4 regions of the Streptosporangium sp. G12 genome follow, and region 2 is predicted to be linked to each of the others. Evidence: riboswitches for the same ligand, from Rfam matches in the RefSeq annotation. Region 2 holds a riboswitch; each other region holds the start of a gene.
The links. A riboswitch is a leader RNA that binds a small molecule or an ion and turns the genes downstream of it on or off. The one in region 2 is predicted to bind cyclic di-AMP.
Positions count from the first base shown of each region.

Region 1: it holds a riboswitch for cyclic di-AMP, as region 2 does, so the genes downstream of both, ACVCAG_RS28480 (CHAP domain-containing protein) here and ACVCAG_RS04055 (C40 family peptidase) in region 2, are expected to answer to the same signal.
Region 3: it holds a riboswitch for cyclic di-AMP, as region 2 does, so the genes downstream of both, ACVCAG_RS20690 (hypothetical protein) here and ACVCAG_RS04055 (C40 family peptidase) in region 2, are expected to answer to the same signal.
Region 4: it holds a riboswitch for cyclic di-AMP, as region 2 does, so the genes downstream of both, ACVCAG_RS25410 (NlpC/P60 family protein) here and ACVCAG_RS04055 (C40 family peptidase) in region 2, are expected to answer to the same signal.

Region 1 covers NZ_JBRIQO010000020.1:61,882-65,080, forward strand. The annotation lists gene ACVCAG_RS28475 (TetR/AcrR family transcriptional regulator C-terminal ligand-binding domain-containing protein) at 1-484, shown strand, start outside; cyclic di-AMP (ydaO/yuaA leader) riboswitch at 1,194-1,332, shown strand; gene ACVCAG_RS28480 (CHAP domain-containing protein) at 1,351-2,046, shown strand; gene ACVCAG_RS28485 (extracellular solute-binding protein) at 2,479-3,199, shown strand, end outside.
Region 2 covers NZ_JBRIQO010000002.1:200,479-203,677, forward strand. The annotation lists gene serA (phosphoglycerate dehydrogenase) at 1-162, shown strand, start outside; gene ACVCAG_RS04055 (C40 family peptidase) at 662-1,210, opposite strand; cyclic di-AMP (ydaO/yuaA leader) riboswitch at 1,258-1,490, opposite strand; gene ACVCAG_RS04060 (3-isopropylmalate dehydrogenase) at 1,631-2,677, shown strand; gene ACVCAG_RS04065 (branched-chain amino acid aminotransferase) at 2,851-3,199, shown strand, end outside.
Region 3 covers NZ_JBRIQO010000013.1:85,361-88,559, forward strand. The annotation lists gene ACVCAG_RS20680 (roadblock/LC7 domain-containing protein) at 25-411, shown strand; gene ACVCAG_RS20685 (hypothetical protein) at 424-795, shown strand; gene ACVCAG_RS20690 (hypothetical protein) at 933-1,760, opposite strand; cyclic di-AMP (ydaO/yuaA leader) riboswitch at 2,028-2,178, opposite strand; gene ACVCAG_RS20695 (DUF4253 domain-containing protein) at 2,544-3,199, opposite strand, start outside.
Region 4 covers NZ_JBRIQO010000017.1:82,550-85,748, reverse strand. The annotation lists gene ACVCAG_RS25415 (LuxR C-terminal-related transcriptional regulator) at 97-297, shown strand; gene ACVCAG_RS25410 (NlpC/P60 family protein) at 416-1,465, opposite strand; cyclic di-AMP (ydaO/yuaA leader) riboswitch at 1,471-1,615, opposite strand; gene ACVCAG_RS25405 (amino-acid N-acetyltransferase) at 1,979-2,623, shown strand; gene ACVCAG_RS25400 (RDD family protein) at 2,852-3,199, shown strand, end outside.

The sequences.
Region 1 (3,199 bases), on a different contig from region 2:
CGCCAGGCGGGCCAGCGCCAGCAAGGCCACGATCTACCGTCGCTGGCAGGACAAGGAGGCGCTGGTCGTGGACCTGATCTGCAACCACCTTGAGATCGAGGTCGCGCCGCCGCCCGACACCGGGACGATGCGCGGGGATCTGATCGAGGTCGTGGACGGGTTCTGCCGGATCCTGGAGCGGAAGCACGCGATGATCTTCGGCTTGTTCCCCGCGCTCCTCACCTCCCCCGACCTGGCCGCCGCCCTGCGCGACAACGTGCCCCGTGCCGACATCACGGGCACCACCCCGCTGCTCGACCGCGCCAGGGAGCGCGGCGAGCTCCCGGGGCCGGTGGACGCGGTCGAGCTCAGGAAGGTCACCGAGGCGCTGGTGTGGTACCGGCTGTTCTTCACCGGAAAGCCGCTGGACCGGGAGTTCGTCGAGGAGACGGTCGACCGCTTCCTGCTTCCGCTGTTTCGCGCGTGGTCCGGCTCGGCGACCTGACCCCGGCGGGCGGCCCGCACCTCCCGGGAACGCGCTCCCCCGTCCCGCACGCCTTTACCTCCGCGGACGGCGAGGCCTCCTGGAAAGCGTGTTCCTTTACCTCTTATCTTTACCTTCGCGGGCGTCGGGCCCCTCCGAGCGCACGTTTCTTTACCCTTCGGGCGGCCAGGCCCGCCGACGGCCGGATCGCACCCATGCCCCATCGCTCTGAGCTGCGGAAACCTCGTCAGGCGCGGGTCGCGGACCTCCGGCTCCCGCGCGCCCTCTCCTGACCTTCCATGGGAGAACCCCTACCATCCGAATACTTTTTACTATCGAATGCCTGTTCGGAAACATAAGGACACGCCACCTTGGACCAGGGGGTTCGCCCGCACGTCATAGCACCCCCCGGCCGACGGCTCGCAGGCGGGTCCGGAAAACCGGGATCGCCGTGGGGGCAGGGGATCCCGGCCTCGGCGGGGCGTTCCCCCGGCCGCCGGAAGGAGACGCGGCCGGCGCGGCCTCACCCCGCTCCCGGGCCGGGCGGCACCCCGCAACACCGATCCGATTCGGACGTATTCCCAAGTCAGGGCAATATGTCCTACTTGTAATCGTCTGTCCGTCTGGCGTACCTTCGTCCTATTCATGGCGATTGCCTAGATCTATCCAGGTCTATGCATTGCCGTCACATTGCCCGACCGTGTCCCACCTGACGGAGACCTTCCGCCGGTGAGCACGGCCGCCGAATCCGCGAGGTCTGCGGAACCGGGGAACCACGTTCCTGGGGTGAATCAGCGCACCTGTGCGCCGTAGGGCACTTCCCAGCCCGAACCCGTCAGCTAACCCGGTAGGCGGAATGGAAGCGAAGCAAGGAGTCGAACCCCCGTATGGCTAAGCATCGCCTCATCTCCACCCCCCGCGCGGCATGCGCCGTCCTGGGCGCCTGTATCGCCCTGACGACCGGCACCACCGGCGTCGCCCTGGCCGACGGCCACGGCGTCGTGAACGCTCCGCCCGTCGACACCAAGGCGCAGACGTCCAAGGCCGCCAAAACCCCGCTCCAGACCGTGGCCGAGAGGCTTCCCAAGGTCTCCGCGGCGAAGGTCCTGGACATCGCCTCCAAGCAGATCGGCATCCGCGAGAACGCCGAGGGCGGCGGGACCAAGTTCCACTCCTGGTACATGTCGAGCCCTCGCGCCAAGGAGACCCTCGCCCGCGACGGCGGCAACACCGTGTACGACTACGCCAACGCCCCCTGGTGCGCGATGTTCGTCTCCTGGGTCGGCGAGATGGCCGGCATCCGCCCCACGATGGGCTGGGACGCCTACACCGTAGCCCACGCCAAGTGGTTCAAGGACAACGGGCACTGGGGCACCATCCCCACCCCCGGCGCCGTCGTCTACTTCGACTGGGCCGGCGGCAAGAGCATCGACGGCATCGACCACGTCGGCTTCGTGAAGAAGGACAACGGGGACGGCACGATCACCACGATCGAGGGCAACACCGGCAACGGCGACGTCGAACAGCGCGTCCGGCCCGTCTCCCAGATCGTCGGCTACGGATACCCCGTCTACTCCGACTGACCCCGCGCCCGCCGCCCGCGCCCGCCTCCCCCGGCGGCGCGGGCGTCCCGGCCCCCCGCCGGTGAACGGCCGCCCGGTCCACCCGCTCCCGGGGGCGGCGCTCGTTCGAGCGCCGCCCCCGGGAGCGTTACGCGTCCCCCACCCCGCACGGACACGAAATGCCCCGACTGTATGCCCGTGAGATGGGAGCGCTCCCAATCACCCTGATGAGGTGTTTGTGCATATTCGATGCCGATAGTCCTGCCTAAAACGACCGGATGTAACGGTTGAGTTTCGGCATATTGACGTCTCGGTTGCCTATCGTCCACTCTTCGTGGGAGCGCTCCCAAAGCACATTGAGGAACGACCTCGTCGCGAGGACCGCGTTTGTCGGGGACCGGCCCGCGATGTCGCCTCCCAATGATTCGGGCGACCACCTGAGAGGGGTCCGTAATGTTGAACAACAAGCGGCACGGCAAGCTGGCCGCCGTCGCGGTCATGGCGGCCACCGCCCTGGCCATCACTTCGTGCAGTTCCAGCGAGCCGTCCGCGCCCGCCGCGGGCACCGGTTCCGCCGCCGCTCCGGCCGAGCCGGTGACCATCACCGTGCACACCTTCGGCGGCGGCGAGAACTTCGGCTACGACAAGGCCGTGGAGACGTGGAACGCGGCGCACCCGAACATCCAGGTCAAGTACCAGAACCTGACCGACCGGTTCGAGGACGTCTACCTCCCGCAGCTGCTCCAGCGCCTGCAGGCGGGCAGCGGCGCCGCCGACATCATCGCCCTGGACGAGGGCGCGATGGGTCTCATGAAGGCCCGCCCGCAGTTCTTCACCGACCTGGCCGAGTACGGGCTGGACAGCCGCAAGGCCGACTTCCCCGCAGCGAAGTGGGACAACGGCATCAACGCCGACAACAAGCTCTTCGCCCTGGGCACGGACATCGGCGGCATGACCATGTGCTACCGCAAGGACCTGTTCGAGAAGGCGGGCCTGCCCACCGACCGCGAGGAGGTCGGCAAGCTCTGGCCGGACTGGAACGCCTTCAAGGCGATCGGCGAGAAGTTCAAGGCCGCCAACCCCGGCAAGACCGACCCCAAGTTCCTCGACGGCCCCAACACGCTCTACAACGTGATCCTGTCGCAGGAGGCGCCGAAGAACGGCAACGTCGCCT
Region 2 (3,199 bases):
CACTCGATCAACATCGCCTCGATGCAGGTGGCCCGTGACGCCAAGGGCGGCAAGGCGCTCATCGCGCTCACCGTCGACACCGCCATCCCGGCCGAGGTGATCGACCAGATCGGTTCGGAGATCGGCGCCGACAGCGGTCGCTCGGTCGACCTGGCCGACTAGCCGTACCGCCGACGTGGCCGCCGCCCCGGGGACCGGGGCGGCGGCCACGTCTCGTCTCAGCATGTGAGAAGTGCGTACGCCGGGCGAGACGGTTTTCCCGCGGACGGGTAACCTGGAGTCAAATGCGCCAGGTTCTCGTAATTCCTACCTGCCGCGGCGAGGCCTGACAGGGGCAGGCCGGCGACTCGCCGCGGTGTCGTGGCGCATGCCGGCCCCAAGCCCCCGCCGCCGGTCCGTGATCCGGACCCGCGACATCAGGCCTGGTCGGAGTCCCGACCGGAGTCTCGACCACCTTCCTTGCCGGCATGCGACCGAGACGAGATTCGCCATGTACGACATGTATCCCTGGAACCGTCCCGAGGAGACCGAGGACGAGGCCATCGACGCGCTCCAGACCGCTCTGGACCGCAGGGACAACGGCGGTGCTCCCACCCGCTGAACCCGTTCTCTCCACCGCCGGGGTCTCCACGGCCTCCCAGCGGTGATCCGCCGGCGTGTCTCATCCGTCGGTCACGGCTTCGGTCGCGAGCTCGACCCGCTTGGCCAGCTGAACCCCCTGCGGGTCGGGACGCACCGCGCCGACGAAGGATTCGCGACGCCAGGAGTCGAGTTTCTCCTCCTTGACCACGTCGCCGGTCCGCGGGGCGTGAACCATGTAGCCGGGCTTTGTGATCATGCCGACGTGGCCGAGGCCACTGAAGAAGGCCAGGTCACCGGGCTTGAGATTCTCCCAGGTGATCTTTTTGGAGAAGGCGGCGTACTGGTCGTTGGTGACGCGGGGGAGCTTGATCCCGGCTGCGCCGTAGGCGCGGAGCACCAGGCCGGAGCAGTCGAAGCCGCCGTTGCCGGTGCCGCCCCAGACGTAGGGCGTTCCGCGCTTGGACATGGCCCACTTCACGGCTTTCTGCCAGGCGGGCTTGACGGCCGTGGCCTTCAGCGCGTCCTTCAGCGCGGGGGTGTTGAGCGCGGCGGGCCCGGGGGCGGGGGGCGGTGATGCGGCCAGGGCGGCGGTCGAGGTCGCGCACACCGCGGCGCCGGCGACGATCATGGAGGCGGAGATGGACAGGACACGGGGGAGAACTGTGCCGGACAGGGTGATTCCTTCCATAAGGCCGGCCGGGTGAGCTGTCGGGCTCGGGCGTGGAGGCCGCCCTACGGCGCGAGAACGCGCTGATTCGCCCCAAGGAATCCACCTGATGACGGCCGGGAACGCGCTCCGGGGGAGGAGCGGGGTGCCCGGGGTCCGGTAGATCCCGTAAAGAGTGGTTCCCCGGCTCCGTGCGGGCCCGGTAAGGGGATGGCCCGTACGGATTAGGCATTGACGTGAATGGGAGGACCATAACGAAACCTCTCGAAACGGTCAATACCAAGCAAAGATGGACAAAACGATCAGAGGCCTCGTCGGGCGGATGTGTCCGGAGGATGAGACCGGTGTTCGATCACCGAGACGGACCGGTAAGGTGCCTGCATGGATTCGCGTAACATTCGCCTGGCGGTCATCCCCGGGGACGGAATCGGAGTCGAGGTCGTCACCGAGGGGCTGAAGGTCCTCGAAGCGGTCGGCACGAAGGTGGAGACCACCACCTACGACCTCGGTGCCAAGCGCTACCACGAGACCGGCGAGACCCTGCCCGATCCGGTCCTCGACGAACTGCGCGGATACGACGCGATCCTGCTCGGCGCGGTCGGCGACCCCAGCGTGCCCCCGGGCGTCCTGGAGCGCGACCTGCTGCTCAAGCTCCGCTTCCAGCTCGACCACTACGTGAACCTCCGCCCGGTCAAGCTCTTCCCCGGCGTCGAGACGCCGCTGGGCAAGGCCCGTCCCGAGGACATCGACATGGTCGTCGTCCGCGAGGGCACCGAGGGCCCGTACGCCGGTGCGGGCGGCGTCATGCGCCGGGGCACGCCGCACGAGATCGCCACCCAGGAGTCGCTGAACACCGCCCACGGCGTCGAGCGCGTCGTGCGCTACGCCTTCGACAAGGCGCTGGGCCGCCCCCGCAGGAAGCTGACGCTGGTCCACAAGACCAACGTGCTCACCTACGCCGGCGACCTCTGGGCCCGCACCTTCGACCGTGTCGGCCTGGAGTATCCCGACGTCCAGACCGACTACTGTCACGTCGACGCGGCCTCGATGTTCTTCGTCAGCCAGCCGGAGCGCTTCGACGTGATCGTCACCGACAACCTCTTCGGCGACATCCTCACCGACATCGGCGCGGCGATCGCCGGTGGCATCGGCCTGGCGGCCAGCGGCAACGTCAACCCCGACCGCACCGCGCCGAGCATGTTCGAGCCGGTCCACGGCAGCGCCCCCGACATCGCGGGCCAGGGCAAGGCCGACCCGACCGCCACGATCCTGTCGGTCGCCATGCTCCTCGACCACCTGGGCATGGCCGCCGAGGCCGCCAGGGTCGAGCGGGCCGTCGCCGACGACCTGGCCGAGCGGCCGGCCGGCCGGGCCGGCCGGACCACCCACGAGATCGGCGACGACATCACCGCCCGAGTAGCCGGCTGAGGAAGCCGCCCTCCTCGACCCCGACGCGCCTGGCGGCTCACCCGAGCCGCCAGGTGCGTTTTTGTTTCTCCAGCACTGCCGGTTTTCGGCATAGATGGAGTAGTTTCCCGTTACCCGGTCCGACGCAGAATGGACCCAAGGGTAAGCCAGACACCAAGAGAAGGATCCGTGCGATGACCACCGCTCAGAAGCTCAGCTTCGACGTGCAGCTCTCCGACCACGCTCGCACCGCGGCAGAGCGCGAGCAGGTACTGGCGAGCCCGGGGTTCGGTCAGGTCTTCACCGACCACATGATCTCGATCGACTACACCGAGGGACGGGGCTGGCACGACGCCAGGCTCATGCCGTACGGCCCGCTCACCCTCGACCCCGCGACGTCGGTCTTCCACTACGCGCAGGAGCTTTTCGAGGGGCTCAAGGCCTACCGCCAGGAGAACGGCACGATCGTGACCTTCCGGCCCGAGGCCAACGCCGCGCGCTTCAACACCTCCGCGGCGCGGATGGCCATGCCCGAGCTGCCCG
Region 3 (3,199 bases), on a different contig from region 2:
ACGCTGAAGCTGATCGGAAGGAGGATGCCGGTGGAACTGCGTGAGGAGATACGGCGCGAGATGGCGGCGCTGCGAGAACGCGTACCCGACGTGAACGGGAGCATCGCGTGCAGCGTCGACGGTCTGACGATAGCGAGCGACCTGGAGAGGGACACCGAGCAGACCGGGGCGCTCTCCTCCGCGGTGCTGGCCCTCAGCCGCCGGATGACGAGCATGGCCGGCAAGGGCACCTTCGAGGAGACGTTGATCTCCGGCACCAACGGCTACGCGGCGTTCTACGCCGCCGGACCCAAGATCGTCCTCACAGTCCTGGCGCGCCCGGGGACCAACCTCGGGCTGCTCCGGCTGGAGGGCCGCAAGACGGCGGCCAGACTGGCCGCCGCCGGTTCGCGCACATCGATACCCCAGTGATCGGAGACAGCAATGGGCAACATGGACATCTCGCTCAAGGAGATGATGGCGATCGACGGTGCCGTCGGCGCGGTCGTCGTCGACTACAACAGCGGGATGGCGCTGGGCGCGCTCGGCGGGTCCAAGGACCTCGACCTCCAGATCGCGGCCGCGGGTAACACCGAGGTCGTCAAGGCCAAGATGCGGACCATGGAGTCGCTCGGCCTCAAGGACGGCATCGAGGACATCCTCATCACGCTCGGCACGCAGTACCACGTGATCCGCCCGATCGCCGGCCGGAGCGGCAAAGGGCTGTTCCTCTACCTGGCTCTCGACCGGAACCGGGCCAACCTCGCGCTCGCGCGGCACACCCTGCGCGGCATCGAGGAGAAGCTCGAAGTCTGATCCTCCGGTGCGGTCCGCGCCCCGGGAGGCACGGACCGCACCGGAGTCCTCTCAGCGTCCTCCCGGAGTCCTCCCGGAGCCCTCCCGGAGCCCTTTCGGAGCGTTCCCGGAGGACTCCGGAGGGCGGCGGCTCCGGCTCAGCCCTTCCCCGCGCCGATCTCGGCGGCGCGGGCACCGGCGACGGCCACGCCGGCCGGGGCGTGCCAGGAGGCGGACTCGACCATGACCTTGGGCTTGCCGGTCCACGGCCGCACCGCGGCGCTCACCGGCTGGGTCTGCACGCCTATCCCCAGTTCCTGGGCCTTGGCGAAGACGACCGTCGGAGGCTTGGCCGGGCTGGTGTCCCTGCGGCTCCAGGCACCGGTGGAGAACGCGACGGGGTGGTTCTTTATCCCCGTACCGTCACCCCACTTGGTGACCACGTACTTGATGTCGATGTGGCCCATCCCGCCGTTGCCGTCCACGCCGAGCGTGCTGGCGTTGAACGTTCCACCGGTCAGGTCGGCGAAGGTCTTGGCGTCGATGTCGATCATGATGCCCTGGTTCGAGGGGGAACCGGGGCCGCGGTCGCCGACGAAGAACTTGGCCTTCTTGCCCTTGTAGATGAGGTAACCCTCGGTGAGCAGGGGCCAGCTCGGGCTGGCGATCATGCCCTTCTGCATCGGCCGGCCGCTGGCGGGCAGACCGGTGTCACCGGCCCGGCCGGAGGAGTCGTCCCAGAAGTAGGAGGCCGTGGTCGCGCCCTGGAGGAGGACGGACTCGGCGCTGGCCTTCGCCACCCCGACCTCGGGGTCGGCGGTGGCGGCGAAACAGGTGGATGCGGGCAGCGCCACCGCGACACCGGTGGCGGCGAGGACGCTCGCGCCGACCAGAGCGGCGGCGGCGAGGCGGCTTCCGCGGGGCTTGTTCTTCTGCCAGGTGAACTTGCTCAGGCCGTTCTTGTGCAAACCAAGGAAGGGGCGCATGGAGAAAAGGCTCTTTCGCGAGGGAACGGGGCAGCCACGTGCGACACACCGAAGGGGTGCACTGGCGGGGACGCGCTCGTCGGAAAAGGGGGCGTAGCCGGAATCTCAGGCAATCGCTACGCGGAGCACGATCTGGAAGGTGCCGCGATCAGGCGCGGCGAGAAGGTCCGGGGGGAACGGGGGATGTCGGCGGAAGGGGGGAAAAGTTCAGGTGGTCGGCACGGACAAGGGCTGCACCGACGTGGTAACGCGGTGATCCATGAGGGGATCTCCTCTCCATCTCGTCTACCGGGTTAGCTGACGGGTTCGGGCGGTGGAGTTGCCCTACCGCCGCGTGGTCGCGGCGGATTCACCCCGGAAAAGTGGTTCCCCGGCTCCGGGGCCCCTGCGGGCCCTCGGGATTCGACGTCGGCCGGCCGCTCCCTCTTGTGAAGGGCAGGTCGCCTACCGATGACTGTGGACACTACCCACCAAAACCGGACAAAGCAAAGCAAACACCATGAAAACCCCAGAAGATCTACCTACAAGCTTCAAGGAAGCCTCATCGATCGCCCCGTCAGGCCAACACCCGTCCTACCAGCACGGATGTCTCCCCCATCTCGGTGTCCAGCCCCGAAACCCCGTCCCGGGCCCCGTTCCAGGGCCCCGCGCCCGGAGATCCACGCGGCGGAACGCCGCCTCGCGAGCCCTCCCCAGGCCGGCCGATCCCTTTCCGTAAAGGTTCACTCAAGGGGAGCCCGCCCCGCGGGTCGTCCCCGGCCGACCGGTCCCGCCCGGCCCCGCTCAGTCCCACCAGAACGACCAGGCGTTCCTGCCCTTGATCTGCTCGGCGTAGTCGATGAGGTTCCCCGCCCCCTGGATGATGCTGTCGGGACAGAACGTCCAGTGCTCCGCGGCGACGTGCAGGGCGTGCTCGGAGGTGGTCGGGGGCGCGGCGACGCTGAGGTCGAGGGTGTTGAAACCCATGCCGACCACCCGCACCCCGAACCTGTCCTCCCAGCTGCGCACGACGGCCGCGAGCGGGACCATCCACTCGTTGTGGTTGAGGGCGCCCTGCCAGCCCATGACGGCGAGGGCGTCGGCCCCGCGCTCGACCGCGACGAGCCCGAGCGGGGTCCTGCGCTCGGCCACCAGCCCGGCGTACCAGTCGGCGACCACGCCGGGGTCTGCGGCGAGCCTGCCCGGGGGGGCCGGGCCGGGGCACTCGGGTCCGAAGGGCTCGAGCAGTTCGAGCTGGTCGAGGTTGGCCTTGGCGATCCAGTCGGACCACACCTCGGCCATGAACGCGGCGGCGTGGTAGTTGTCGATCTGACCGGCCGTGTCCGGGGCGATCTGGCCGGCCGACCAGGGCTGGACGGAGTCCTCCAGCAGCACCGGCCACAGGCCCGACCGCTCGTGCTGGGCCCTCAGCCGCGCCCAGTACTCGCCGGAGACCGCCA
Region 4 (3,199 bases), on a different contig from region 2:
TTTCCGGCGTCTCGCACCCGGTTTCCAGAGTGGGGGGAGTGACTCTTGATGGCATATCCAGAAGTGGATTCACGCCATGGCGACAGCCCCCTGGGCATGAGCGATATCGGTCTCAGCGACGACGACCTCGTGCTGCTGGCCGAGCTCGCCAAGGGTGTCACGGTCGATCGGGTGGGGCGTCGCCTCGACATCAGCGGCCGGACGGTCAGGCGCAGGCTCAGGGGCATCTGCGACCGCATCGGCGTCGCCACGGCGATCGAGGCCGTGGCCTGGGCGGCCCGCCGCCGCCTGATCTGACGCACCGCCGCGTGTCCGGCAGGTCGGGCCGGACACGCGTGCGGCCCGGAACCGGCTCGGCCTGTGCGCGGCCCCGGACCCGGTTCGGCCGTGCGCGGCCCCGGTCGTCGACGCCCGTTCAGGCGGCGATGCGGACGCCTCCGACGAAGGGCCGGTTGTCGATCGTGGTGATGTGGACGACGTCACCCGTCTGGGGGGCGTGGACCATCAGGCCCGCGCCGATGTAGATCCCGACGTGGTGCAGGTCGCTGTAGAAGAAGACCAGGTCGCCGGGGCGCAGCTCTTTCCTGGAGACGTGGGTGCCCGCGGTCCACTGGTCGCCGGTGTAGTGCGGCAGGCTGATGCCGACCTTCTGGTAGGCCCACATGACCAGGCCGGAGCAGTCGAAGGAGTTGGGTCCCTCGGCGCCCCAGACGTACGGCTTCAGCTGCTGGGTGAGCGCCCAGCGAGTGGCCTCCGCGGCCTTGCCGCTGCCGACGATGGGCACGTTCGTCTTCACCCGGGCGCCCCTGTTGCTGACGGCCCTGGTGCGCACCTCGCTGAACAGGTCGCTCTCGACCCGGTCGACCAACCGTTCGATCTTGGTCCGGTTGCCGTCGATCTCCGCCAGAAGTTTCTTGACCTCCGCCGTCCTGGCCTTGGCGCTGGCCTGGGCCCGCTCGGCGGCCTCGATCGCCCGGCTCACCTGGGCGACCTCCTCGCTCTGCTGCTGCTGGAGCGCGTAGTTGGTGGTGGCCTGGTCGAGGAAGGTGTCGGGGTCGGTGGCCTGCGTGAAGGCGAGCCCGGAGTTCAGGCCGCCCGACATGTAGGTGCTCTGTGCCAGCAGGGTGGCCTTGGTGCGACGGGCCGCCAGCTCGGACTCGCTCGACGCGAGGGTCTTCCTGGCGCTCTCGGCGGCCCGCTGGGCCTGCTTGAGCTTGACCCGCTCGCCGTTGTAGCGCTCCGCGAGGACGCCGATCTCCTGGTGCAGCTTCTCGGCCTGCTTGGCCAGCTGCTGGAGGCTGGGCTCGGGGTCCGCGGTGGCCGCCACCAGCGGGGTGCCGAGGGTCAGGGTGGCGAATGCCAGGCCGACGACCGCCATGCGACGGCGCAGCCCTCGCGGCGCGCGTTCTCCGCAGCGGGTCTCGTGGCCCGTGTGCTTTCCTCCGCGGTCGCGCGTGCGCTTCACCAACGGGCTCCTCTCTCGGCCGCCTACCGGGTTAGCTGACGGGTTCGGGCCGGAGGCAGCCCTACCGGGTGCGCCGGTGGCACTCGGATTCACCCCGGAGGACGTGGTGGGTCCCCGGTTCCCCTGTGAGGGATTCGGCGGGTCAGGCTTTTTACGTCTCTGACATCGAGCACGGAGATTAGTGCACCTGTGGTTCCTGCTCAACCAGAACTGCGAATTCAGTAGAGGTTTCGCAACTGAGGTGTCACGAAAAGATCACACCTCGAAATGATCAACATGGCCATTACGCTGCCTTTGCCTCCCGTGCGGCGGGTGTGGCGGAGGTCTTCCCAGGTCCGGGACCGTGCCAAAGGTGAGCTGTGGCACACGAGAGGTGCCGAACACCGAGAGTGGTAAAGCGATCGCCAAGGGTCATGTGCGGCCTGCGAGCTGAGAGTTAAGGATGAGCCGTAATTGAAGACACGTGAGGACGTACGCTGAACGGTCATGGAGCAGCTTGCTGAGCATTCTCCCGTGCCGGCCGTTCGCGCCTCCGGCGACGGGGAGCGGCGCGCCGAATCCGCGGGGGCGGAGCGGGGTTCGCCCGGGCCGGGGACGGGCCCCGAGGTACCCGAGGTCCCCGAGGTCGCGGTCCGCCGCGCCCGCACCCCGGACGTGCGGGCCATCAGGCGGCTCGTCGACACCTACGGCGGTGTCGGCCCGCGCCTGCTGGAGAAGGCCACCGTCACCCTGTACGAGGACGTCCAGGAGTTCTGGGTCGCCACCGACGGGGAGGGGGAGGTGATCGGCTGCGGGGCCCTCCACGTCCTCTGGGAGGATCTGGCCGAGATCCGCACCGTCGCCGTCGATCCGACCCGCAGGGGGATGGGAATCGGCCACCGGATCGTCTCCGCGCTCATTCGCACGGCCGCCGAGCTGGGCCTGCGCAGGGTCTTCTGCCTGACCTTCGAGGTCGACTTCTTCGCCCGGCACGGATTCCGGGAAATCCAGGGCACGCCCGTCGCCCCGGAGGTCTACGCCGAACTTCTCGCCTCCTATGACGAGGGTGTGGCGGAGTTCCTCGATCTGGAACACGTCAAGCCCAACACCTTGGGAAACACCCGGATGCTGTTGCACCTGACACGTGAGCCCGACTCTGGTGACTTTGGAGCTGACTGATCGGAAAGGTGACTGTTGATACCTATGTCGATACCTTGTGCAGCAGCATGCATGTGCGTCTGACATTTGCCACATGCGCAGTCTAAGTGAGGTGACGCGGTGAGCACCGGACAGCCGCCGTATCCACAGGATGATCCCGACCGCGATCGCACACCGTCGGGACAGCCGGATTACGGACAGCACAACGCGGGGCGGGTTCCTGGCGAACTCGACCCCGACGTGACAGTCGTGGGGTATCGGTCGGAGGCCTCACAGCCGAACACCGGCCCAGGGCAGAGCCAGCCCGGATACGGCCAGCAGGGCTACGGGCAGCAGGGGTACGGCCAGCAGCAGGGCTACGGCCAGCAGCCCGACTACGGGCAGCAGGGCTACGGCCAGCAGCAGGGGTACGGCCAGCAGGGCGGGACCGGTGCGTACGGGCAGCAGCCCGCGTACGGGCAGCAGCAGCCCCAGCCCGGTTACGGCCAGCAGCCCGACTACGGGCAGCAGCAGTACGGCCAGCAGGGCGGGACCGGCGCGTACGGGCAGCAGCCCGACTACGGGCAGCAGCAGCCCCAGCCCGGTTACGGCCAGCAG